DNA from 3 places in the Syntrophomonas erecta subsp. sporosyntropha genome. Region 1 is predicted to be linked to each of the others. Evidence: riboswitches for the same ligand, from Rfam matches in the RefSeq annotation. Region 1 holds a riboswitch; each other region holds the start of a gene.

Evidence for each region. A riboswitch is a leader RNA that binds a small molecule or an ion and turns the genes downstream of it on or off. The one in region 1 is predicted to bind S-adenosylmethionine.
Region 2: another riboswitch for S-adenosylmethionine. It lies ahead of ACZ5Q0_RS00760 (methionine ABC transporter ATP-binding protein); the one in region 1 lies ahead of ACZ5Q0_RS09720 (homocysteine S-methyltransferase family protein).
Region 3: another riboswitch for S-adenosylmethionine. It lies ahead of ACZ5Q0_RS05175 (O-acetylhomoserine aminocarboxypropyltransferase/cysteine synthase family protein); the one in region 1 lies ahead of ACZ5Q0_RS09720 (homocysteine S-methyltransferase family protein).

Annotation. Positions count from the first base shown of each region.
Region 1 is NZ_AP042459.1:2,005,238-2,013,277, reverse strand. It holds gene cysK (cysteine synthase A) at 1-416, opposite strand, end outside; gene ACZ5Q0_RS09735 (UPF0280 family protein) at 421-1,188, opposite strand; gene ACZ5Q0_RS09730 (NIL domain-containing protein) at 1,193-1,618, opposite strand; gene ACZ5Q0_RS09725 (homocysteine biosynthesis protein) at 1,636-2,859, opposite strand; gene ACZ5Q0_RS09720 (homocysteine S-methyltransferase family protein) at 2,878-5,373, opposite strand; SAM riboswitch class I at 5,660-5,758, opposite strand; gene ACZ5Q0_RS09715 (Sec-independent protein translocase subunit TatA/TatB) at 5,788-6,108, opposite strand; gene ACZ5Q0_RS09710 (sensor histidine kinase) at 6,298-7,719, opposite strand; gene ACZ5Q0_RS09705 (YifB family Mg chelatase-like AAA ATPase) at 8,037-8,040, shown strand, end outside.
Region 2 is NZ_AP042459.1:152,584-160,623, reverse strand. It holds gene ACZ5Q0_RS00775 (DUF1646 family protein) at 1-550, shown strand, start outside; gene ACZ5Q0_RS00770 (MetQ/NlpA family ABC transporter substrate-binding protein) at 787-1,608, opposite strand; gene ACZ5Q0_RS00765 (methionine ABC transporter permease) at 1,616-2,332, opposite strand; gene ACZ5Q0_RS00760 (methionine ABC transporter ATP-binding protein) at 2,325-3,353, opposite strand; SAM riboswitch class I at 3,429-3,532, opposite strand; gene ACZ5Q0_RS00755 (hypothetical protein) at 3,619-4,158, opposite strand; gene mnmL (tRNA modification radical SAM protein MnmL/YtqA) at 4,441-5,382, shown strand; tRNA gene ACZ5Q0_RS00745 (tRNA-Leu) at 5,468-5,554, shown strand; gene ACZ5Q0_RS00740 (S-layer homology domain-containing protein) at 5,727-7,451, opposite strand; gene dut (dUTP diphosphatase) at 7,666-8,040, shown strand, end outside.
Region 3 is NZ_AP042459.1:1,079,613-1,087,652, reverse strand. It holds gene ACZ5Q0_RS05205 (hypothetical protein) at 1-5, opposite strand, end outside; gene ACZ5Q0_RS05200 (DUF1850 domain-containing protein) at 9-512, opposite strand; gene ACZ5Q0_RS05195 (TAXI family TRAP transporter solute-binding subunit) at 529-1,512, opposite strand; gene cls (cardiolipin synthase) at 1,999-3,459, shown strand; gene ACZ5Q0_RS05185 (MBL fold metallo-hydrolase) at 3,928-4,749, shown strand; gene ACZ5Q0_RS05180 (acyltransferase) at 4,855-5,916, opposite strand; SAM riboswitch class I at 6,156-6,260, shown strand; gene ACZ5Q0_RS05175 (O-acetylhomoserine aminocarboxypropyltransferase/cysteine synthase family protein) at 6,326-7,612, shown strand; gene metA (homoserine O-acetyltransferase MetA) at 7,630-8,040, shown strand, end outside.

The DNA of each region.
Region 1 (8,040 bases):
TAATGGGGGTTTTCCTGGACCATCTGGTTAGCCACTTCTACTGCCCCGGACATGCCCTTTTCCGCCGGGGTTAATACCAATTTAGCACCATAAGCTCTCAGGATTTTTTTCCTTTCATCGCTCATATTTTCCGGCATAACCATAACAATAGGATAACCTTTTATACAGGCCGCCATAGCCAGGCCTATTCCTGTGTTACCACTGGTTGCTTCCAGAATAATGGAACCAGTACCCAGCCACCCCCGTTGTTCCGCCTGTTCGATCATGACTAATGCAGGACGATCTTTAATACTCCCACCCGGGTTATAGCTTTCCAGTTTTATATAAACCTGGCCGGCGTCATCATCTAGCATATGGTTGACTTTAACAATCGGCGTCTGTCCAATCAAATCTAATGCATTGTCAACTACTTTCATTTTTCTACCTCCTTGGGAACGGTACTATCTCCATCTTTCCCCAGACCGCCATCTTCTCCCCTTTTATGGCCAGGATACCTGTAATTCCTGGTATAGTTTTAGCCAAATCCACGGCTTTCATTAAGTCGGACTCATCATTTATAAGGTTACCGGCCCGGGTAGCCACTGTATCAGCTAAAGCTACCGGAAAGCCCTTCACCACTACAGCATCAGCCTGACCAAAACTAAGACTATGGCCAACCGTTCCTGATGAAGTACATATTCCCAGCGGGGTTTCCCGGGCCATAACCCGGACCCCTATCCGGTAACTAAAGGGAGAATCACCGGCAAAAACAGCTACAACCCGGGTATCTTTAGCATGTATATATATATCCCCGCCATTTTCTACGATTACCTCTTCTACCGGAGCAGATAATAATTTAGTCCCTACCCTTTCGGCAATAGCCCCGGCTACGGCGGCCATCGGTCCTACTCCTGCAGCACAGGCTGCCTCAGCCATACTCTTTACTATAGGACTAGCCCCAGGTAAGAGAGTTACCGGGAATAGTGCCTCCTTAAATCCGGGATGAATAGACATATAAGCCTGCAGATCAGCCCGCAATTTAATCACCTCCTGGCGGCAGATTTCCTCCAGGTGATTATTATAGCTTTTATGATCTACCCCGATATTAAGATCCGTTTCCTTTATCTTTACCTGAAAATAGCGCAGATTTCTCCCTTCATGCCATCGGCGGTAGTCCCGCTCCACATATCTGAAAGCACCCTTCTCCATCCTTTTAGGAAGCCGCCTCCTTGATTTCAAAGTATAACTTTATAGCTCTGGTAGGGCAACAATCCAAACACATTTCACATACTACACACCGGGAATTTTCAAAAGATACTTCCATAGTAGCTCGGTCAATAGCCAGGGCTTCCGTAGGACAAAAAGAAGCACAGGCTCCACACTGAATACAGGTTTCCGGCTCCCAAATAACCGTTTCACTTAATGGTTCCACCATTATTCCCAGGTTCTTGAGAAACTCCACTCCCTGGTCATACTGTTCCCGACTACCTTCCACTTCCATCACCAAGTATCCTTCCTTCTGAGGATTAATGTCAGCTTTTATAATATTGACTATTAAATCATAATTTCTTACCAGGCGGTATATAAGAGGCTGCTCTGATTGGGCCGCACTGAAATAGCATACGATCCGGTTTTTCATTATTAGCCCTCCTCTTGTTAGCGTTTAAAGAACACACCATTAGGCGAGCGTTCAGGAATCGACTTGAACTCAATTTTCGCATCTGCCCCGGGTAGCGAGGCCACCGGCCTGGTCAGTTCAAAACGCCCCTTTCCAATCCACTCTTTAAGTATATTAGCTATCCGCCTAGCCCGAGGATAACTGGATTGAGGGGTAGTGATAATCTCTTTACCATTTATATTAACCCGGCCGCTTTTTAACTGCCGGAAATTTACTACTCCCAGATCGATGGGTTTGCTATATGGATAGCCTTCATTATAATCAACTACTGTACAAAGTATATCCTCATCCTTTACTGCAGTATGGTACAGGATCTCCTCATCAAGTATCGGTATAGGTATACCAATTCCTATCGCCATAGTAGCCCCATAACCGATATAACTTAAACCTACCAGCCAGTTTGAATCCATCTGCTTAAGATCACCAATAACTGCCAAGGTCCCGGCTGAGGTTACCGGCACTCCATTTTCTCCCCGGGGTACATTAGGATGATGCTGGGTACCATTCCAGGCTACATAACCAGTTCCTCCCCCCAAAAATATCCGGGTACCTATGCCAATAGTCTTATAGTAGGGATCATTAAGCAACGGGCTAAGCTGCCCAGAGGTAGAATAGCTGATATTTCCCATATGAGGTTTTAATATCCCCATATAGGTATAAATAGGACGATCTCCCAGGTTCACTGCACAATTGTAATTTTGGTAAGCATTACGCGGATTAAAAAGAAAAGCTTCATTCACATCCTGAATAGTAATAATAGTATCTACTTTTTTATTAGGATAACAGTCAGTACCATAGGCAACCGCCTCCAGGCGGATCTCCTTGCCTGCCACCAGATCATGAATAACATGACCACCACCATAGCTAAATCTACCCGGATAAACCTTGTTTTCCGGATCAGTTTCCGGCAGCTGGGCCGCACCAATATAAGCATCAACCGCTGCGATACCGGTGTAAGCTTCGACCCCATTTAACCAGACTTTTTTCATTTTAATGCGCGGTTTAGAGTGGCCAAAATTGATAAAAGCACCTGAAGAACACATAGGACCAAAAGTACCGGTAGTAACAACATCAATTTGCCGGGCCGCCTCACTAAGACCTTTTTCCTCCACAATGTCAATCACTTCTTCTGCCGTTACAACTACTGCCTCTCCCCGGCGAATTTTCTCATTGATTTCCTCATAGCTCTTTTGAACGGCCATTGTTTTCCCCCCCTTTTTTTATTTTAGCAATCCCAGCAGTCTTTGCGCTGTCATAACTGCTGCCCGGGCATCGTCCGAATAGCCATCAGCCCCAATACTATCCGCATAATCCTGGGTAAGAACCGCTCCACCTACCATAACCTGACAATCCAGACCTCTGTTTTTTACCCCTTCAATCACTTCCTGCATCCGGGGCATGGTCGTCGTCATTAAAGCGCTTAAGCCAATGATATCAGCCTTCTCTTTCTGCGCCGCATTTAAAATCTGCTCAGCAGACACATCCTTCCCCAAATCCACCACTTTGAAACCGTAGTTTTCCAGCAATACGGAAACAATATTCTTGCCGATATCATGTATATCCCCTTCTACTGTAGCCATCACTATTACCCCTTGAAATTGAGCCTGTTTCCCGGCCATATGTGGTTTTACCAGGGCAAAAGCCTTTTTCATAGCTTCCGCTGCCCCCATGAGTTGGGGAAGAAAATACTTTTTTTGATCATATAGTTCCCCAGCCTTTTCAATGCCTGGTATCAAGCCCTGGCTAACAACCTCCATAGGATCCATCTGTTGTTTATTAAGGGCTTCATAAACCAGATTCTCTATCCCCTCCCGATTGCCTTCCAATACCGCTTTTTGTAAAAGACCGATAATTGATTCATCCTTAGCTAACCTGGTTTCCGGGCTGGCATCCGGTACTTTCTTAGGTTCAACTTTAACCGTCATGCCTTCTATCAGGTGGGGAATATTACACTCCCGGCAAATGCTATGTCCTCCCCCTGGAGAAACAGGCTGTGCCGACTGGTAATTACGGTAGTATTCAATAAATGCCCCACAGTCACGGTCACGATTAAGCAATACCGCTGCTGCCCTGGTAACATCCATCATTCGTTCATCAAAGGGGTTTAAAATAGGTAAATCTAATCCTGCTGCCCAGGCCATAGCCAGATAAGCTGAGTTAATCACCTCCCGGGCCGGCAGGCCGTGGGAAACATTACTGACCCCCAGCACCGTACCTACTCCCAGTTCGTTTTTAACCATCTGTAAAGCCTGAATAGTCTCCATGACCTGGGCTTGCTCTGCACTGGCAGTCTTAACCAGGCAATCGATATATATATCTTCATCCCTTAATCCATATTCTTTGGCCCGGGCATATATTTTACGAGCAACCGCTAACCGCCCCTTGGCATCGGCAGGTATACCCTGTTCATCCAGGCATAAACCTAGAATTGCCGCCCCATACTTGTGGGCCAGGGGCAAGAGAACTTCTAACTGTTTATCTTCGCCGGTAGTAGAATTAATAAGGGGCCGCCCCACAAACGACTTGAGCCCGGCTTCAATAGCTTCATGGTTGGCAGAATCCAGGGAAATAGGTATATCAATAGCTGCCTGAATATCCAGAACTGCTTTGCTCATAGCCGCCGGTTCATCTATTCCCGGGACCCCCATATTCACATCTAATATGGGTGCTCCACTGTTAGCTTGCTTCTTAGCCTCCTCCATGACCATCTGCATACGGCCTTCTTTTATATCCTGGGCCAGTTTTTTGCGGGCCGTAGGATTGATGCGCTCCCCAATAAAAGCCAGCGGTTCCTTTTCCCCCACCAGAATATAACGGCTGCGAGAAGCTAGCCCGCGTAAAGGATGGTAATCGCGTTTTATTGGCGGCATCCCTTTTAGAACACTGGCCATAGCCTGGATATGCCGGGGAGTGGTTCCACAGCATCCTCCGATGATATTGGCCCCGGCCACCCTGAGCATCAAGGCATACTCAGCCATTTCTTCCGGAGTATCCGGAAAAACCGTTTTACCCTCAATTAAGCTAGGCAGCCCGGCATTCGGCTCCACTGACAAATACTGGCTGGTATGCCTGCTTAAAAGCTCTATGACCGGTAAGAGTTCCCGTGCTCCTCCCGAGCAATTAGCCCCTATGGCCAGAGGTTGTAAGGCCTCCAGGGTAATCAGAGCAGTTATAGGATCAGTCCCCATCATAGTTCGCCCGTCCGCCTCGAAACTCAGGTGAGCCAAAACTGGTAGACGGGTATTAGCCCGGGCCGCAATCAGGGCAATTCTCATCTCTCCAATATCGGTCATCGTTTCTATAGAAATCAGGTCAGCTCCTGCATTTTCACAGGCCTTGACCTGCTCGCTAAAAGCTTGGTAAATTTCATCAAAACCCACCTCACCCATAGGGGCCAGCAATTGTCCAGTAGGCCCTATAGAAGCTGCTACCAGGGTATGGTGGCCTGCAGTGCGACGGGCTATCCTTACTGCTTCCGTATTAATCTCCGTCACCTGCTCCTTAAGTCCATATTCTTTCAATTTAAAAGCATTCGCCCCAAAAGTATTAGTCTGAATTATATTGGCTCCCGCATGAACATACTGGTAATGAATATCTTCAAGTACCGAGGGATTTTCAATGCCAAATAACTCTGGACACTGTCCGGGGCTCATTCCCCTTTCCTGCAGCATAGTTCCCATGGCACCATCTAATATCAAAACCTGTTCTTTTAACATCTTGTATAAGTCCCCGGACAACTCCAGCATCCCCTTTCAGTTATAAATAATTGTTATCTAACCATTCTCATATGTTTAGGTTCTATAAAAACCTGGTTTTACTTTCCAGGCTAAAAAAGCCTTTCATATATTTCTAATATCACTCTACATATTTATGCATTTCCATAAATAAATTAGAAATACAAAATCTCACCGGAAGATATACGTAACCATAAATTAGCATTAAGTATAAAAAACCCCTCTTTGCATGAAAGAGGGGTTTTTTTATATTTAATGCCAGCTCTCCCTCTCATCTGCCAGGATAACCTGCAGGAATTAGCACCATGCCTCTGTGGGCGGTTGCCGGGTTTCATCGGGCCAGTCCCTCCACCTCTCTGGATAAGAGTCTTTATGCCAATTTAATTTATTTATCAGCTACGGGATCTCCTTTTTAGCTATTACAGAATCCTCCTCATCATCTTCTTCCGGAGCCATATCCTCCTCATTTATAATTATTTCATCTTCATAGCCAGTGGAATTATACCTGGCCGGCTTAGCCGAGGAGGCAGGGGTATCCATCCGAATAGCATCTTCAAAATCTTTTTTAACTCCTGAGGTAGCTCTCTTAAACTCCCCCAATGCCTTGCCCATGGATTTGGCGACCTCCGGCAGCTTGCCCGGACCTACCACAATTAGGGCCACCAGCAGGATTAAAATTAACTCCCAGGGACCTATATTCCCAATAAAAGCAAACATCTTTTACCTCCTGGCTGCAAACTGATTTCTGAGTACATTGTACTTGTATTTTCCAAACCGTGCAATTGCTTTCTGAATTACAGATACATAGATCATATCCCTACCATCTATATTTTATCCCATATCAACACCAGATCAGGATAGTCTAAAACATGCTTAAATTCTTACACCGAATTTTCATTCATCTACTTAACCGCTAAATACCGGGTGATTATCTCTTTCATTAGCATTGGAACCAGCCGGTAAACCATGTTCACTATTAAGCTTACTTTTTTGCGGTAAACAAATCCAGAAATGGACCTGCCCCGAGGTATTTAACAACTCCATACTACCTTCATACTTTTCTATCAGCTGCCTTACAATATATAGTCCCAAACCGGAATGATCTCCCGGTTTAGTAGTAAAACCGGGGGTAAACATTTTTTTAATTATATGGGGCGGAATAATACCAGGGTTTAGGACTTCTATAATATAATTGTTATTTTTCCCCTCACTCATTTTCACATTAACTACCCGGTTTTGGTAATCTAATCCCTTTACATAATCAAAAGCATTATTAATCAGATTGCCCAGAATATTATTAAGCTCGTAATCTGGAATCTTTACCCTTTTCATCGGACTGCTAATTTCTACATTAAAGCGTATTCCATTAGCCCTGGCCAATCCCGATTTAATATAAAACAATGCTGATAATCCCGGCACTCCCACTTTAACAAACTGATCTGAATTAAGGGTATCTCCCATAAGCTCCGCCAAATATTTCTGTGCTTCTCCAGATTGCCCTAACTGCAGAAAACCATACAAGGTTTGAAAATGATTAATTAAATCATGATTTTGGGCCCTAAAAGCAGTATGTAATTCGTTAAGGGTTTGCAGGTAACCTAGCTGAGCCAAATAATCACTTTCCCGATTAGTTAATTTAAACAGTTCTTTGATCAAAAGAGCAGTAACTACTACTGCAACTACCAGGGTGATATTAGCACAAAACCCCAGCTGTGATAAGCTCAAAGTTTTCGAAAAATGGGACTGTCTACTAAAAGCTGTGATATTCCAAATACTTTGTAAAACCAAAAAGCAGCCTAAAACGGTTAGTAATCCTAAAATAACCTTATTACGCCGGGGATCAGTTACCATATCCAACACCGGGTAGTCCAGCAGGTACATATGAAACCTAATGGCGATAAAAATACCTACTCCTACCAGGAGGTATTGCGGTAAAGGAACTAGTATCCAGACTAACAAATTGTCAAAAAAACCTGGAGGAGCCTGCTCAAACAAATTTAAGGTCACTGATGCGACCAGAGCCTCACTTAACGCTAGGGGAATAATTCCTAATGCCGCCGTAATTAAAGCCCTGACCATATTAAGATTCCAGGAAACTATAATAATAAAAGCCTGGACTAACAATAATAGTATGAATATTAATTCGAGCTGATTGGATAAACTACGAATGCAAGTGGATAGAATAGCAAAAACACAGGCCGCCAGAAGGAGTTTACGAAAACTAGGCTTTATATTTACCATTAATAGACCTAGCCAGGTGGATAACAAACCAGATAAAAAACCATTATAGGCTAAAACGCCAATGGGCATAGGGTTCACCTGATTCACCTGCTCTCTATTTTCTATTTTTAAGTTTGTTTCTGTTTCACCTAGTTCAAATCACCTGTAAGATAAGCTGTATTTATTAGATCTTATCACTATATTACAACATTTTCCATATAAAGCCAAGTTTATGTCAATCTTCGTCCAATAATATTGTATTATGGTTAATTATGTTCCCCAATAGATATCTATTCCTACTCAATTTAACAAATCATTGACCTCAAATATATTTTTCCCACATTATGATAATAAACAGCCCTGTTATAAAGCCATATTTAATCACCTGTGTTAAAATAAGGTAATATTCATAAACGTAGGTGATAATGG
Region 2 (8,040 bases), 880 kb from region 1:
CTACCTGGTACGTTTATTGGGCAAATTTATTATTCCCACCGTTGTAGCCTTTGGAGTGCTGGGAGGATTATATGCGGCCCGTGCTTTAAAAGATAATAAACAAGCAGGTGAAAATGAAATTGCTGCTGCTACTGTTGAAGTAGAAGAAGAGGAAGTTGAACAGGAAAACTGGAAGGGTATTATTATCCGTGCTTTGAAGGTATACTTGTTTGTTATGGCTCTGGTATTCCTGGGTGAAGGTTTTCAGCCCCTTATTGATAAATATGTACTATCTTTAAATTATAAGCTGTTGTACTGGGTAAACATGGTATCAGCTGTGCTGGATAATGCTACCCTGACTGCGGCTGAAATTAGTAATCAGATGAGTACCATGCAGATTGAAGCCATACTGATGGGACTGCTGATTAGCGGCGGAATGTTAATACCGGGAAATATCCCCAATATTATATCTGCTTCTAAGCTGAAGATAAGCAGTACCGAGTGGGCGAAGCTCGGATTACCCCTGGGCCTGATTGTAATGGGATTATTCTACGTAATCCTCTTTGTTTAATATGGTTTGACTAAAGTAATCTGGTCAAGCTAATGCCGGGACTTAAAGTAATACTGGATTGATGGTATTAGCAGCTACCTGTTTAAAGCCTCATGGGTAAATATATGGTAAGATTCGAAGGCCAACTGTCATAGCATTAAACATGCTTGTTAATCTTGTACAATATGTAATGAAAAACCCCTGCCCTATGGTTTAGCTATAGGACAGGGGTTTTGCTTTGTTATATAATTAAGATTTTAGAAAGACGGGACGCAGGAATCCGGATAGTTATCTTCTAAAAACTTTTTGACTTCAGGTGACTGCAAAGCTTTGATAAGTTTTTGTACACTTTCTTTATTTTCATCGCCAGCCCTTACGACTAGGACATTAGCAAAGGGTGAATCTTTAGGCTCCATAAAAATAGAATCTTTAACCGGATTTAGATTAGCTTCCAGTGCGTAGTTGCTGTTAATAACACATAGGTCAAGATCTTCCAGGGCCCGGGCCAGCATGGGAGCATCCATCATTTTGATATCGAGGTTTTGGGGATTTTCAACTATATCGCGATCAGTTGCCAGTACCCCTACACCTTGTTTAAGTTTAATTAAACCAGCGCTTTCCAGTACTAAGAGGGCCCGGCCACCATTAGTGGCATCATTGGGGATACCTACTGTAAAACCGTCGGCTGTTTTGCCGATATCATCTATTTGTTTAGAATATACCCCCATAGGTTCATTGTGAACTTTAACTACCCATTTAAGATCAGCGTTATTTTTAGCATTGTAATCATCCAGGTAAGGTATGTGCTGGAAGAAGTTGGCATCAATTTGCTTATCCTTTAAAGCCGGGTTTAATAAAGCATAATCGGTAAATTCCTTTATCTCCAGATTAACACCTTGTTCCGCTAATAATGGTTTTACTACTTCCAAGATTTCGGCATGTGGCTTAGCAGTAGCACCTACTACAATTTTATCTGCTTGGGCAGATGGTTGGCTGTCCTTATCATTGCCAACGGCGCAACCAACTAGGGATGATATCGATAGCAATAATACCAGGGTTAAAACTAAAAACCTTTTCATTGCCTGTTTACCTCCTTATTTTAGCTGTTTTAGCTGCCAGGCTATCACCCAGCACCTGAATGGCCTGTACCATAATTATGAGTACTATTACGGTTATCCAGAGAATACCGGTTTCATAGCGTTGATAACCAAAATAATAGGCGAGAGTTCCTAATCCACCTCCTCCCACTATACCAGCCATGGCCGAGTAACTAATTAAATTGATGGTGGTTATAGCCACGCCCAGAATAAGGGACGGTTTGGCCTCCGGTAGTAAGACTTTGGTAATGATTTGCCACGAGTTAGCCCCCATAGAAAGGGCAGCTTCAATAAGTCCCCAATCAATTTCTTTTAATGAAGTTTCCACCATCCGCGCCACAAAAGGTATGGCTGCCAGAGTTAATGGAACCATGGAGGCAACCGTACCTATAAAACCGCCTACAATTAATTGGGTCAAAGGAATAACCAGGATCAAAAATATAATAAAGGGTATAGAACGAAAGGTATTGACCAGAAACCCTAATATTTTGTTTACCGGCATATTTTCTAGAATATGGCCTTTTTCGGTGGTAACCAGAATAACCCCTAAAGGAAGACCAAAAACATAGCTTAAAGCAGTAGAAATAGCTACCATATATATAGTCTCCCAGGTAGCAATTAAAACCCGCTCGGTAACCCAACTATAGTCCTGGTTTACTGCTCCTAGTAATACCGATAAGTCAATCGCCGATAATAGCTCAATCATTTTTCAACACCTCAATCTCCAGACCTTTACTACGCAGATAATCCATGGCTTGAGCCAGGATGGCAGCATCACCAATAAGTTCTAAAATCAGGTTGCCAAAAGGAGTATCCTTAACCCGATCAATGTTACCAAATAGAATATTAGAAGTGATGTCAAATTTGCGCAGCATTGATGATATAATAGGTTCGCCGGCTGATGGTCCGATAAAGGATACCCGCACCACACAGCTATGCTGGTGATCCAAATCGGTCTGAAAGTTAGCTAGATCTTCGGGGAGTTCATTTTTCATTACCGCGCTAATAAAGCTGCGCGAAGTTGAAGTGCCCGGATTAGAAAACATAGTCAGGACATCTCCCACTTCCACAATACGAGAATTATCAATAACGGCAACCCGGTCACATACCTGCTTAATTACATTCATATCATGGGTAATTAAAAGTATGGTAATATCAAGCTGCCGGTTAATATCTTTGAGCAGCTTTAAAATAGATCGGGTTGTTTGCGGGTCTAAAGCCGAAGTCGCTTCATCGGATAACAGAATTTGCGGGTCATTAGCCAGAGCCCTGGCAATACCTACTCTTTGTTTCTGCCCGCCACTAAGCTGGTCGGGAAACACTTTAGCCTTATCTGCAAGCCCGACCAGTTCCAATAATGATTCCACCTTTTTCCGTGCCTCCTGAGACGGTTTGCGCGCGATTTCCAGTGGAAATAGAACATTATCGAAAACTGTTCGTGAGGATAAAAGGTTAAAGTGTTGGAATATCATACCGATCTTCTGACGGGCAAAACGTAATTCGTGTTTGCTCAGGCTGGTAATATTTTGTCCGCCTACTAAAATCGATCCACTGGTGGGCTTTTCCAGCATATTAATACAGCGTATTAATGTACTTTTGCCGGCTCCGCTTAATCCGATGATACCGAATATTTCGCCTTTATTGATAGAAAGGCTGACATCGTCCAGGGCTAGAACCTCCTGGGTAGGTGTCCGGTATACTTTGGTGAGATTTTTAATTTCAATCAAGGGTTAAGCCTCCCAATTTGCAAAAAATAATGCCCCCTGGGCTAACCCAAAGAGGCAAGATACACCTATATCTTGCTCTTATCTGCCAGACAATGCAATCTGCAGGAATTAGCACCATACCAGATTTGGCTGGTTGCCGGGCGTCATTGGGCCAGTCCCTCAGCCACTCTCGATAAGAGAATGAATGGATTCGGTTATTGCAACACTACACATATATTAGCATTCAGCAGGTTTTGCCGTCAATAGACGAGCATGACAGTAAAACTTAACGTTTTATAGGGTCATTTTGTAATATGATTTTAGTTACCTTATTACCCCTTACCTGGAAAATTATACTGCGATTATTGTCACTACCGTAAACAGCATCAAAGTCATCGGGATGGCCACGAGAATAAACATAAGCATAATTTTGTCCATATAAAGCGATAACATCCTCAAAAGCATCTCCCACTTTGCTGCCGTGGGAGGTGGGAATATCCGGGGTTTGAATATGGACGCGATGTAAGATGTTTTCATGTTTAGTAAAGGTAAACAAACAATCTAAATCATTGGAGGAAAAAATAGTACTCATACCCAGGGTCTTTCCCTCGGGGTATAAAGCAGTAACTTCATCCCAATGACTTTGACCTACGTTAACAATACCCTGGCTGGTAGCCAGGCGGAAATCATCGTCAGTTAGCATCACGAGCTGCTGTGGATAGACTGTAACCAGTTTATCCTGGCTAAATACTGCTATTAAGCCGATCAGTGCTGCTACAATAACAATAATGGCGACTAACCGGTATTCTTTAAATATTGATCCCATAGATGTTATCCCCCCATAAATTCCATACCTAATCATTATATACTGCTAAAGGTTTAAAGAAAACGTTACTTAATTCGCATCCGGTAATCTTATGGAATGGTAATTTTTTCCGTTGTCACTGCTTGGTCATAGGCTTTCGATCCTATTTAATACCATGAGTATATCGTTACCATGGTATTTGACAGGTTTCAAGGCAAAACTAACCGGATGGCTACAAGCTTGATTAGAGTTATTTTTTATATGATATTATATTATGGAACTAGAGCAAAGAGGCGATTTATAATGAGTAACCAACTGGACCCGGCCATACTATGGGATGGTAAGAGATATCATAGCTTAAGTTATCACTTGCGTAAGAAGTTCGGAGGAAAAGTCTTTAAAATTCCCCTGGATGCAGGTTTTACTTGTCCGAACCGGGACGGAACCCTGGGAACAGGAGGATGTCTATTCTGCAGTCCCAAGGGATCAGGTGATTTTGCCGGCAGTCGTAATCTCACCATCCCGCAGCAGTTTGAAAAGATCAAGACCATGATGCACCGGAAGTGGCGGGAAGGATCTTATATAGCTTATTTTCAGGCCTTTTCCAACACTTATGCAGATGTTACCCATCTGAACGAATTATACAGCCAGGCAGTTAAACAGCCTGGTGTTGTAGGACTAGCCATTGCTACCCGGCCGGACTGTTTGCCGGAAGAGGTACTAGACCTGCTGTCTATACTTAATGAACGTACTTACCTATGGGTGGAATTAGGCTTACAAACTATCCATCCCCGGACAGCCCATAATCTTAATCTCGGTTATGATTATGAGCAGTTTTACCAGGCGTTGACTAAGTTACGCCGCCTAAATATTGAAACTGTAGCCCATATTATCCTGGGGCTGCCTGGCGAAAACCGAGCGGATATGTTGGCTACCGGTGAGGTAGTAGCTAATCTTGACCTGCAGGGCATTAAAATACACCTGCTTCACCTTATGAAGGGCACCGGGTTAGTTAAATTATATGAGCAGAATAAGCTGCGTTTTTTAGAAAAAGATGAATATATAAACCTGGTAGTTGATATTATGGAAAAGTTGCCTAAAGATATGATTATTCACCGGCTTACTGGAGATAGCCCCCGGGAACTATTAATAGGACCCGAATGGAGTTTGCACAAATGGGAAGTGTTAAATGCTATCGATCATGAAATGGCTAAAAGAAACACCTGGCAAGGGAAATATCAGTAGTCTTATAAAACCTAATTCATTTCTTGACAAGCGTTTAGCCTGTATACTATAATAAATCTTGCTGAGAGCAAACTAAATAAAACAAGCGGCAGTGGCGGAATTGGCAGACGCGCTAGATTCAGGTTCTAGTGGGGGCAACTTCGTGGAGGTTCAAGTCCTCTCTGCCGCACCATAGTAAAAGAAGGAGTTCATTAAGAACTCCTTAATTTTTTTACTAATTATTTTTGCTTTACTTGTTGCCTGGGGGGATTTTTTCTTTGGGGTTGTAGGCCAAGCTTAACAAGGGGATTTTCTGCTAAGCACTGCCATTCATATCGGTTTTACCCTCCGTGTTAGCTGCGGTATTAGCTTATTTCTATTCCCAGTTCATCCCTTTTATCATTCCAATAGGTTCTATTTATTATATATTCATCAGTATTAGATCTTCTAATCCTGGTATCTAAGAAATCATAAGTCCGGCCATCGTACTCAAAGCTATCGGGATCTATAATATATAGATCCCGGTTATCCAATCTTACCCAGCGGTTGTTTATCCGCAGTTCTACCTGGGAAGGTGGCCAGGTGAGCTCAACCCCCTTACGAATAAATACCAGATCACTAACCGCGATACTATCAATATTATCAGTCCGAATTACAATTAGTTCATCGTCACGATCATAGTAAATACCTTTGATAACTTCTTTGCGGTTATTGTATTCGCATTTAAAGGTGTAGTTGTTGATATTATAATTAGTATCATCTATCCTTATCCGATCCCGGGAAAAAACTTCGATATCATCTAAATCATACCGGGTGTTGCCGCGGTAAATCGTTACCTGGGATACCCGGTAACGTCGGCCGTTAATTTCTACATGGCTGGCAAAATTTGATTCCCGCTCGTTGCAGTCCAGGATAATTTCATCTCCCCGAAAACGTATTTCTTTCAACTTAAGCTGATAAGATTTGTCATTGCTTTCTCGTATCCGTATGGTAATCTGATCAGCAGGAAAACGGCGGTTTTTTACTAAAAATACGCCCTCACTATCTATTTTCACCTGGTCTAAATCGAAGTAATCCCCATCAATACGAAATTGAATGGAGTCTATACTGTTGGGGGAGAGGCGATCACCTTCCGAATCATAAATGGCATATATATCGGAAACATTAAGGTATTCCCATTGTTTAATACGGCTGCCTACCTCTATAACCGGCTTTCCCTGGGAATCATTTACTACCCGGGAGAGAAGATAATAATCCCCCTGTAGATATACTCTTAATTCGCCGCTGGGAAGGGCGAAAGTCCTTCCGGCTAGTTTAACAGAATATTGATTAATTACTTCTACATCCGATAGAAAATAGGGACTTGTTTCGCCGTCGATATATACATCCACATAAAATGGATCATAGCGGTGGTCATCATGGATAAGGCCGGCTATTTTCTGGCTGCTTACACTAGAATAGGCCGGATTCCAGATAGGACCGGTACTCTGCAGTTTATCTATTAGGTTTAAACAGACAGTAGCAGCCTGGGCGCGGGTAACGGGATTATAAGGTTTAAATTTCCCATCGGGATAACCAGATATAATACCCTCGCTATAGGCTGTTTTTATATAACCACGGTAAGCACTGTTAGCTATCTGTTCAGCGTCGCTAAATGGCAGGGGACCGTAATCAGGCTGTTTTTTTAAGGCTCTAATCACCATGGTGGCTAACTCCCCTCGGTTAAGGCTGCCATCGGGCTCATATCCATAGGGATATTCATGAAGAAGGATAATACCCTGATCAACTGCCTGGTCGATTTGTGCTTGAGCCCAATGGGTAGATGGTCCCGTCAGGGAAAATGATGGTTTTACATGTAGTATATTCAGTAATAAAGTGATAAACTCGGCCCGGCTAATAGGCTGATCAGGACGAAAAGTGCCATCTGGGTAACCGTTAATATAATGGTAAGTAACTAGAGATTCGATGTTTTTTTGTGCCCAGTGTCCAGATAGGTCCTTATATTCAGCTGCTCCGGCTAACAAGGGAGAATTAAATTGTAAAGTTGTAATCAGTACTACTATAATGATGCTTTTGATAAAATCCTGCACTATGTTCACTCCTGATCAATGTTATTTTAGTGAATAGTAACTATACTATTTACTATACACTTGAATTAGCATAATTCCTCTAAAGACGGTTAATTTTAGAGGCCATATTTTATGCTCATGCCCCGGGAAGATAAGATTTTATAACCAGACTCCTTAAAAAGAAGCCCTTAAAAAGGGTATAATATAAGGAAAGGTATGAAAGGGGAATCGTGACATGCAAACAGTGGAAGTAGGGTTTAAAAAACTAGTAAATTGGGCTCGCCTGCCGGAATATGATACCCGCGGGGCAGCAGGATGTGATATTAGTGTAGCTATTCAGGAGGAAGCAGTATTATATCCTCAAGAGGTAAAAAGCTTTCCGACCGGTTTAGCCCTTCAGTTACCAGATGGATATGAAGCCCAGATGCGCAGCCGCGCCGGGATGGCCCGTAAAGGCATTGTGGTGGCTAATGCACCAGGAACCATAGATTCCGAACATATCGGAGAGGTTACAGTACTGCTTTTAAATGTAACTGATAAGCCGGTAAAAATTTTACCCGATCAGAAGGTAGCCCAGATGGTTTTTGCTCCGATAGTCAGGGCCAACTTT
Region 3 (8,040 bases), 930 kb from region 1:
TTCAACGATTAACCTCCTCTTACATGGGAAACCTGCCAGATCGTTATAAAGAGGGGAAAAACTTTTGCCTCGATTTCCAACAGGCTCCCAGGGGCAAAGTAGTATTTAAATTGGTAGTGCTGGCCATGATAAAGTAAACCTTGGTGGGCCAGCGGCATGAATCCAATTCGGATTTTATTAAACTGGCGGTTCAGGCCACTGAGCACAAATGTCCCGTTATCATTAACAAGGTTTCCTTCTTCGGGAAGAAACGGGAGACCCACCCCCAGTGATCGATACGTAGTAGAATTAAGCACCAATTTATTCCCCGGTGCCAGAGAAAAATGCTCCTGCACCGGGGTTTTTTGTACGGAATGGACATATTCCAAAGAAAAGGTCTTTCCGTGGACCAAGGGGATAACCAGGGCTGGAGGGTGATCCGGTTCTGATACTAGCAGAACTGGTACCGGAAACATTACTAGTACCACCATAACCAGTACTACCAGCCCGCGCTTGATCCAAGGTATTTTCAAAAAGACCACCTTCTAATTATTTTTCATTAAAGAATTTTTCTGCTCCTGGATGCATAGGAATAGATACTCCATCACTGGCAGATTCAGTGGTAATATAAGCACCTACGGAATGAGCTGCCTTTAAGCGATCCAGGTTGTTATAAATAGCCTTGGTGATCTGGTAAGCAGTATCTTCGTCCATCTCATCAGTTACTACCAACATAGCCTTAACAGCTATAGAATGAACGTCTTCCTTCTGGTTAGGATAGCTTTCAGCAGGAATGGTTACTTTGGTATAGAACGGATAATCTTTTATAAGTTGTTCAGCAATTTCGTCATCAACAGAAATAAGAACTACATCATGCTGGGCAGCAATATCCTGGATAGCTGCCGTGGGGAATCCAGCTGTAATAAAAGCGGCATCTATATTACCGTCTTTCAGGCTGTTGGCAGCTTCCGCAAAAGACAGGTATTGAGCTTTTATGTCATCATAGGTAATACCATAAGCCTTCATAACCTGGCGTGCATTAGCTTCTACGCCGCTGCCAGCAGCACCAACCGCTATACGTTTACCTTTAAAATCAGCCACGCTGGTTATGCCGGTTCCTTTCAGGGTTACGATCTGAACAGTTTCGGGATAAATGGTAGCTAGAGCTTGTAATCCCTCTACTTTACCGTCTTTAAACATTTCTATGCCATTAGAGGCATAATAGGAGATATCGTTTTGGATGAAAGCCATCTGTACACTGCCACCTTTGAGCAGGTTTACATTGGCAACTGATGCTCCGGTAGATTCAGCAGTAGCATTAACACCTTCGATATTGTTGTTAAGTATTTCTGCTATAGCTCCACCCAATGGGAAATAAGTTCCGGCGGTACCGCCAGTTGCTATGTTAATAAACTGGGTATCGGCCTTTTTATCACTATCATTAGAAGTTGATGAACCACACCCGACTACAAAGGTGGCCAGTAGTGCTATAGCTACCAGCAAAACAATTCCGTGTTTCATAGGTCTTAACATCTGTTTGCCTCCTTAATTTTAGTTTGCTTAATGATGTGGAATTACCCCTTACTATCTCCCCCTTCGTGGGGAAGGAAAGCTTACGAAAGGGGTTAAATCATGCCCATAGAAAAGTATTCCAACCCTCCTTTGATTTTAATAAACGTAATTAGACCTGATCTTATTAAATTTAACAATAATGGTCGATTTCCCTTTTTTTGTGGGAATCAACCCGATAAATCTTATGGTAGGTATAGCCCGACATAATAATATTACATGATTTTAAGATACTGTGGTTGAGTTCTTCGACTTTTTCTAAGTATTTATTCTTACCAAATCTGGATGTTCCCACCGGTAGGAATAGGGGGATGTTTCCGTTGTTCCCTTTTGGCATGTTTTATTTAGCTATTGTGATAAAATTGGGCCAGGGAAAAATTTGCGCTACTATAAACGGTAGTCAAGATGGTGAACCGGTATTAAATCAAACCATATGAACCGGGAGGATATATGCTGGAGAATATTAGTGCGAGAGATATTCTGGATTTAATAATCCTGATAAACATAGTTTTTGTAGCGGTGGTGGTCCTTTTTGAGCGACGCAACCCAACTGCTACTCTGGTCTGGCTATTACTATTGGTTTTTGTGCCTTTACTAGGTTTTATTTTATATCTATTGTTAGGGCAGGATCTACGGAAAAAGAAGCTGTTTTATTTAAAAAAGGAAGAAGAAAAGCATATTGACCATTTAATCAGCCAGCAGGATCGGGAATTACATAGTAACCAACTAGTTTTTAAAGATCCACATATAGGCAGTTACCGGGATATAATCCACCTGCACTTAAAAAGTGATCAAGCTCTGTTTACTCAGGACAATCAGGTGGAGATTTTTACCGAAGGAGAACAGCTTTTCCAAGCGATGCTGGAAAGTATCAGCCAGGCGAGCCATTATATACACATGGAATACTACATCATACGTGATGATTCCCTGGGTCGAGCTATAGTTGATTTATTAAGTCACAAGGCTCGGGAAGGTGTTGAAGTAAAATTGCTTTATGATGGAATGGGGTGTATACGACTACCACAAGGCTTTTTCCGTCTGTTACAGGAGGCGGGTGGTGAAGTAGCCAGTTTTTTCCCTCCCTTTGTTCCTTATATTAATGTTCGTATTGATTATCGTAACCATCGTAAAATTTGCCTGGTTGATGGACAAGAGGGATATGTGGGAGGATTTAATGTTGGGAATGAATATAGAGGTTTATCAAAAAAATTTGGACGGTGGAGGGATACTCACCTGCGTATACGAGGAAGTGCCCTGGATGGTCTACAAAAGCGTTTTTTAATGGACTGGAGGTTTGCTAGTCACCAGAAAGATTTTAAGGTGATGGATAAAAAATACTTCCCCCCGCGACCAGCAATGGGTGAAAGCGGCCTGCAAATTGTATCCAGCGGGCCGGATGCTCCCTGGAGTTCTATACGCAACGGATATCTAAAAATGATCGGGCGGGCCCAAAAAAACATTTATATACAGACCCCCTATTTTGTCCCTGATGAAAGTGTACTGGAAGCACTAAAAGTGGCAGCACTATCTGGAGTAGATGTACGCATTATGATTCCCCGCAAAAAAGATCACCCCTTTGTACACTGGGCGGCCCTGTCGTATATAGGAGAACTTTTAGAAGCTGGGGCACGCTGCTACTACTATGAAGATGGATTTCTGCATAGCAAGGTAGTTACTACGGATGGCTTTTTTAGCAGTGTCGGTACCGCCAATCTAGATGTACGCAGTTTTCGGCTTAATTTTGAAATTAATGCTTTTATATATGATGCCCGGGTTACCCAATACCTGGAAAAGCACTTTAACAGGGATCTAAGTAATTGTACTGAAATTACCATGGAACAGTACTGCCAGCGCCCAACCAGGGTTAAAGCCAAAGAAGCTTTTTCCCGTTTACTTTCACCGCTACTATAAGATTGATTGCCCTAGCCAAAATTGTCAATTAACCGTTTGTAGTTTCCGGTGGAAGTTTATAGATTAGGAAGAGCAATATTTTATAAATAATGTATTATAGCTAATCAAACAGGCTTTCTTATGGCTAGTAATAATGATGTTATGATAATGTTAAGTAGAAGCAGCCCAAAGAGCAACCGGGATAGCATGTCAGCTGAGCAAACTACCAAGTACCAAGCTACCACTCCTCCATAGCTAAGGTCATCCTTTGATAGGGGTGGACTATGTTTCATAAAAGTATTTGGTACTCTTTATAAGTCTTGCCCTTCCCGAGAACTGGCAAGAAAAGTCAACGGGAACATTGGCACAAGTCCAATCACACCGTGTGCAGGACTGAAAGGGAAAGTGTAGTCGTACCCCTGGCTGCCCAAGGATGTTTGCTGGTGCAATTGCCTTCCCCCAATAAGGTCCGCTTATTATGAATGTAATGTGAATAATGAACTTATTAAGATTTATGCAGGGAGTTATGATATGCAGGTACATATTCTGGCCAGTGGTAGTACTGGCAATGCCGTTTACTTTCAATTCGGAAAGGCCCGTATCCTAGTTGATGCCGGCATCAGTGCCCGCCGGATTGAAAAAGGATTAGCGGAAATAGGAGTAAGAGGCAGGGATCTGGATGCCGTCTTGATCACCCACGAACACCAGGATCATATCCAGGGATTAGATGTATTTATACGGCGCTACCAGATTCCCGTTTACGCCCGGGAGCGAACCTGGGCAGGAATAAAGTGTAGTGAAAAATTTCCCCGGAAATGTTGCCAATATATAACGGCTGGTTTCGATCTGGGACCTATAAAGGTAGAGCCTTTTTCCATTTCTCATGATGCTGCTGATCCAGTAGGCTATGCTTTTTACTATGGGCAAAGAAAATGGGTTATGGCTACTGATCTGGGCATGATAACTCCAGGGGTAGAAAAGGCTATGGCCGGTGCTGATCTATTAGTGTTGGAATCTAATCATGATGTAGATATGCTGGTTAAAGGACCCTACCCCCTGTTTTTAAAACAGCGCATCCGCAGTAGCAAAGGGCATCTTTCCAACCTGGATGCAGGCCAGGTTTTAGCTCGATTACCGCGGCAGCGACCCATGCAGGTCTTTTTAGCCCACTTAAGCCAGAAAAACAATAATCCCCGCCTAGCCTACCAGACAGTCAGTGCGGTTTTGCAGCAATCCGGATGCCTGCTAGGAGATGAAATACAATTAAACTATACCCACCCGGATCATACCGCTAGTTACATCGCCCGCTAGATTGATCCATGCAAAATAGGGACAGGGGGACAGGTTTACTGTCCCCCTGTCCCCCCGGGCTTTTCCGGAACATTTAGGTTCGCCTTACCGTATACCCCCATCAGGCTAATTATGCCGCTGCCGAGGTACCCCTCCCAGATAACTTACCAGCGGAGTCAGGCTGACTATCCAGATCAGCAGCCAAGTGATCGCGGCGGTAGCTGCAAACAAAGCCAGCATACCAGGTACTCCCTGCCATATATTAGCCCATCCCGGCACCCAGGTCAGCTCCATCAGCACCGTCAGTACCAAGGGATGCAACAGGAATATAAAAAAAGACTGTTCAGCCAGCCAGGCAATCCAGTACCTGCTCTTCCGTAAAATCGGTTCCAGGTGGATAGCCAGCAGCAACAGAAAAGGGTAACTGCACAAGCTGTAAATAAATACTCCCGGGCGCAGGGAGGAAAAATATGCTTCACCCTGGTATCCTTCTACAAGAAGAATAATAAGGCTAGCTAGGTATATAAAGGTCACTGTTTTACTACGGGAGCTAAGCATTGAATTAAGTTTTTCCCGGTAACCTGCTAACCACATGCCAATGACAAAATAAAAGAGCCATTCCGGAAACAGAGCTGAATAATACCACTGGAGGGAAGGAAGAGTTATCCCCCCAGTGTCATTGGCATAGATTAGAATAATAGCTACACAGCTTACCATAAATGAACAGAGAAGCAGTTTTAACGGGTAGCGCTTTAACCAGTGGCTCAGCAAAGGGTATAATAAATAAAGCTGAAAAACAATGATGAGAAAATACAGGTGAAAAAAAGCAGTCCCATGCAGCAGATGGCTGCCTAGTCCGGATAGCCACAGGAGCAGATTACCCCCTGAATTATGCTGGTACAACTCTATCAGAAGGGCATAAATTACGGTCCATACAATATAGGGAATTAGCACCCTGCCAAAGCGGCGCCGGTAAAAATTCTTAACTGTTAGTGGATGCCTTTGTTCCCCATAAACCAGCAAGAAGCCGGACATAATCACAAAAAGGGGGACCGCATTTCGGGACGCCTGGTTAAGAATAAATGCTACCGGATTTAACAAGGCATAGCCGGCAGTGATATGGATAGCCATTACGGCTAGGGCAGCCAGGGCTCGCAGCATGTCATAGGCAAAAATACGTTTACTCATCACTTAATTTTCCTTTCCGCAAACAGTTTAATTGTAGCATAATAGTAATTACCTATGATTTTTTTGATAGGAAATTCTCGCTGTTATCAGTGACAGGATTAGATTTTTCCGTTATACTTGTCGCTAATGGGAACCACCCAGATGTGGCAATAAATTGAAACCGTCAGGTTAGAATTACGGAGAGATAAAGCAGGTAAGGCGGGTTCGGGTTTTATCCGGAAAAATTAATAATAAAACTGAACTTATCAAGAGAGGTTGAGGGACGGGCCCGATGACACCCGGCAACAGCTGGCTTTAAGCCAGAAATGTGCCAAATCCTGCAGGATAATCCTGAGAGATAAGAAGGGTTGATTTTTAGACCACTTCTTATTCGGAAGTGGTTTTTTAAACCGGGTAAGGAGGTTGAAGTATGAACAAGAAAATGGAATTAGAAACGATGGTCGTTCAGGAAGGATATAAACCAGAACCGGGACAGCCCCGGATACTACCGGTATATCAGAGTACCACTTATTTTTACGATCAAACTGATAAGGTAGCGGGACTGTTTGATCTGACTGAAACCGGTCATATGTATACCCGTATCAGTAATCCTACCCTAGAGCAAGTAGAAGCTAAAATTGCTGCTCTGGAGGGAGGAGTTGGGGCAGTAGCCACTTCTGCCGGGCAGGCAGCCGTTGCTCTGGCACTGCTTAATATTTGTCAGGCCGGGCAGCATATTGTGGCTGCTAGTACCCTTTATGGTGGTACCCATACCTTACTGGATTCTACATTTAGAAAAATGGGAATTGACACTACTTTTGTTAATCCTGACGCTGCAGAGGAGGAAATTGAGGCTGTTTTCCGGCCACAAACCCGGGTCCTCTATGCTGAAACTATTGGTAATCCAGGTATGAATGTTTTGGATTTCGAGAAATTCAGCCGGGTAGCCCGCCGCCAGGGGGTTCCTCTGATTGTAGATAATACTTTCCCTAGCCCCTACCTGTGCCGGCCATTTGAACATGGGGCCAATATTGTGGTTCATTCGGCTACTAAATATTTGGACGGTCATGCCACCAGTTTGGGAGGGTTTATTGTAGATGGAGGAAATTTCCCCTGGGACAACGGTAAATTTCCGGAATTGACCGAACCTGATCCTAGTTACCATGGAATTTGCTATGTAGACACTTTTGGGGGAAAAGCCTATATAACTAAAGCTCGAGTACAATTATTGCGTGATCTGGGGACCTGTATGAGTCCATTTAATGCCTTTTTGATAAACCTGGGTATGGAGACTTTGGCTCTGCGAATGGAACGGCACAGCTATAATGCTTTAAAACTGGCTAGTTACCTAAAAGACCATCCCCAGGTGGCATGGGTGAATTATCCTGGGCTAGAGAATCATCCTGATTACCATTTTAGTTGCCGGTACCTGCCCCGGGGGGCCAGTGGAATTCTTACCTTTGGTTTAAAAGGGGGATTAGAAGCGGGTAAACGCTTTATAGATAGTGTTAAGCTGGCTGCTTTGGTAGTTCATGTAGGGGATATTCGTACCTCGGTTTTACATCCTGCCAGCACTACCCATAGTCAACTTGACCCCCAGGCCCAAGCCGAGTCCGGGGTGACACCAGATATGATACGGGTTTCAATAGGAATAGAAAATATTAATGATATTATTGCTGATTTCGAGCAGGCTATTTTCCAAGCTACATCATACTAAAGAGGTGATATTGGTAAATGCCCATTATAATACCTGAGAACCTTCCTGCAACTGATACTCTTATTAAAGAAAATATTTTTGTTATGAATGAATGCCGGGCAGTACATCAGGATATCCGGCCTCTAAGGATTGGTATTGTTAACTTAATGCCTAATAAAAGTACTACTGAGACCCAGTTACTGCGCCAGCTTTCTAACTTTCCTATTCAGATGGAAATTGAACTCATTACTACGGCCAGTTACACTTCCCGTCATACCCCGGAGGATCACCTGAAGAACTTTTACCGGACCTTTGAGGAGGTGCGTCATACTAGGTTTGACGGTATGATCATTACCGGGGCACCGGTGGAAAAACTCCGCTTCGGTGATGTGGCCTACTGGGATGAATTAGAGGATATTATGAATTACACTGTAGATCATGTAACCTCG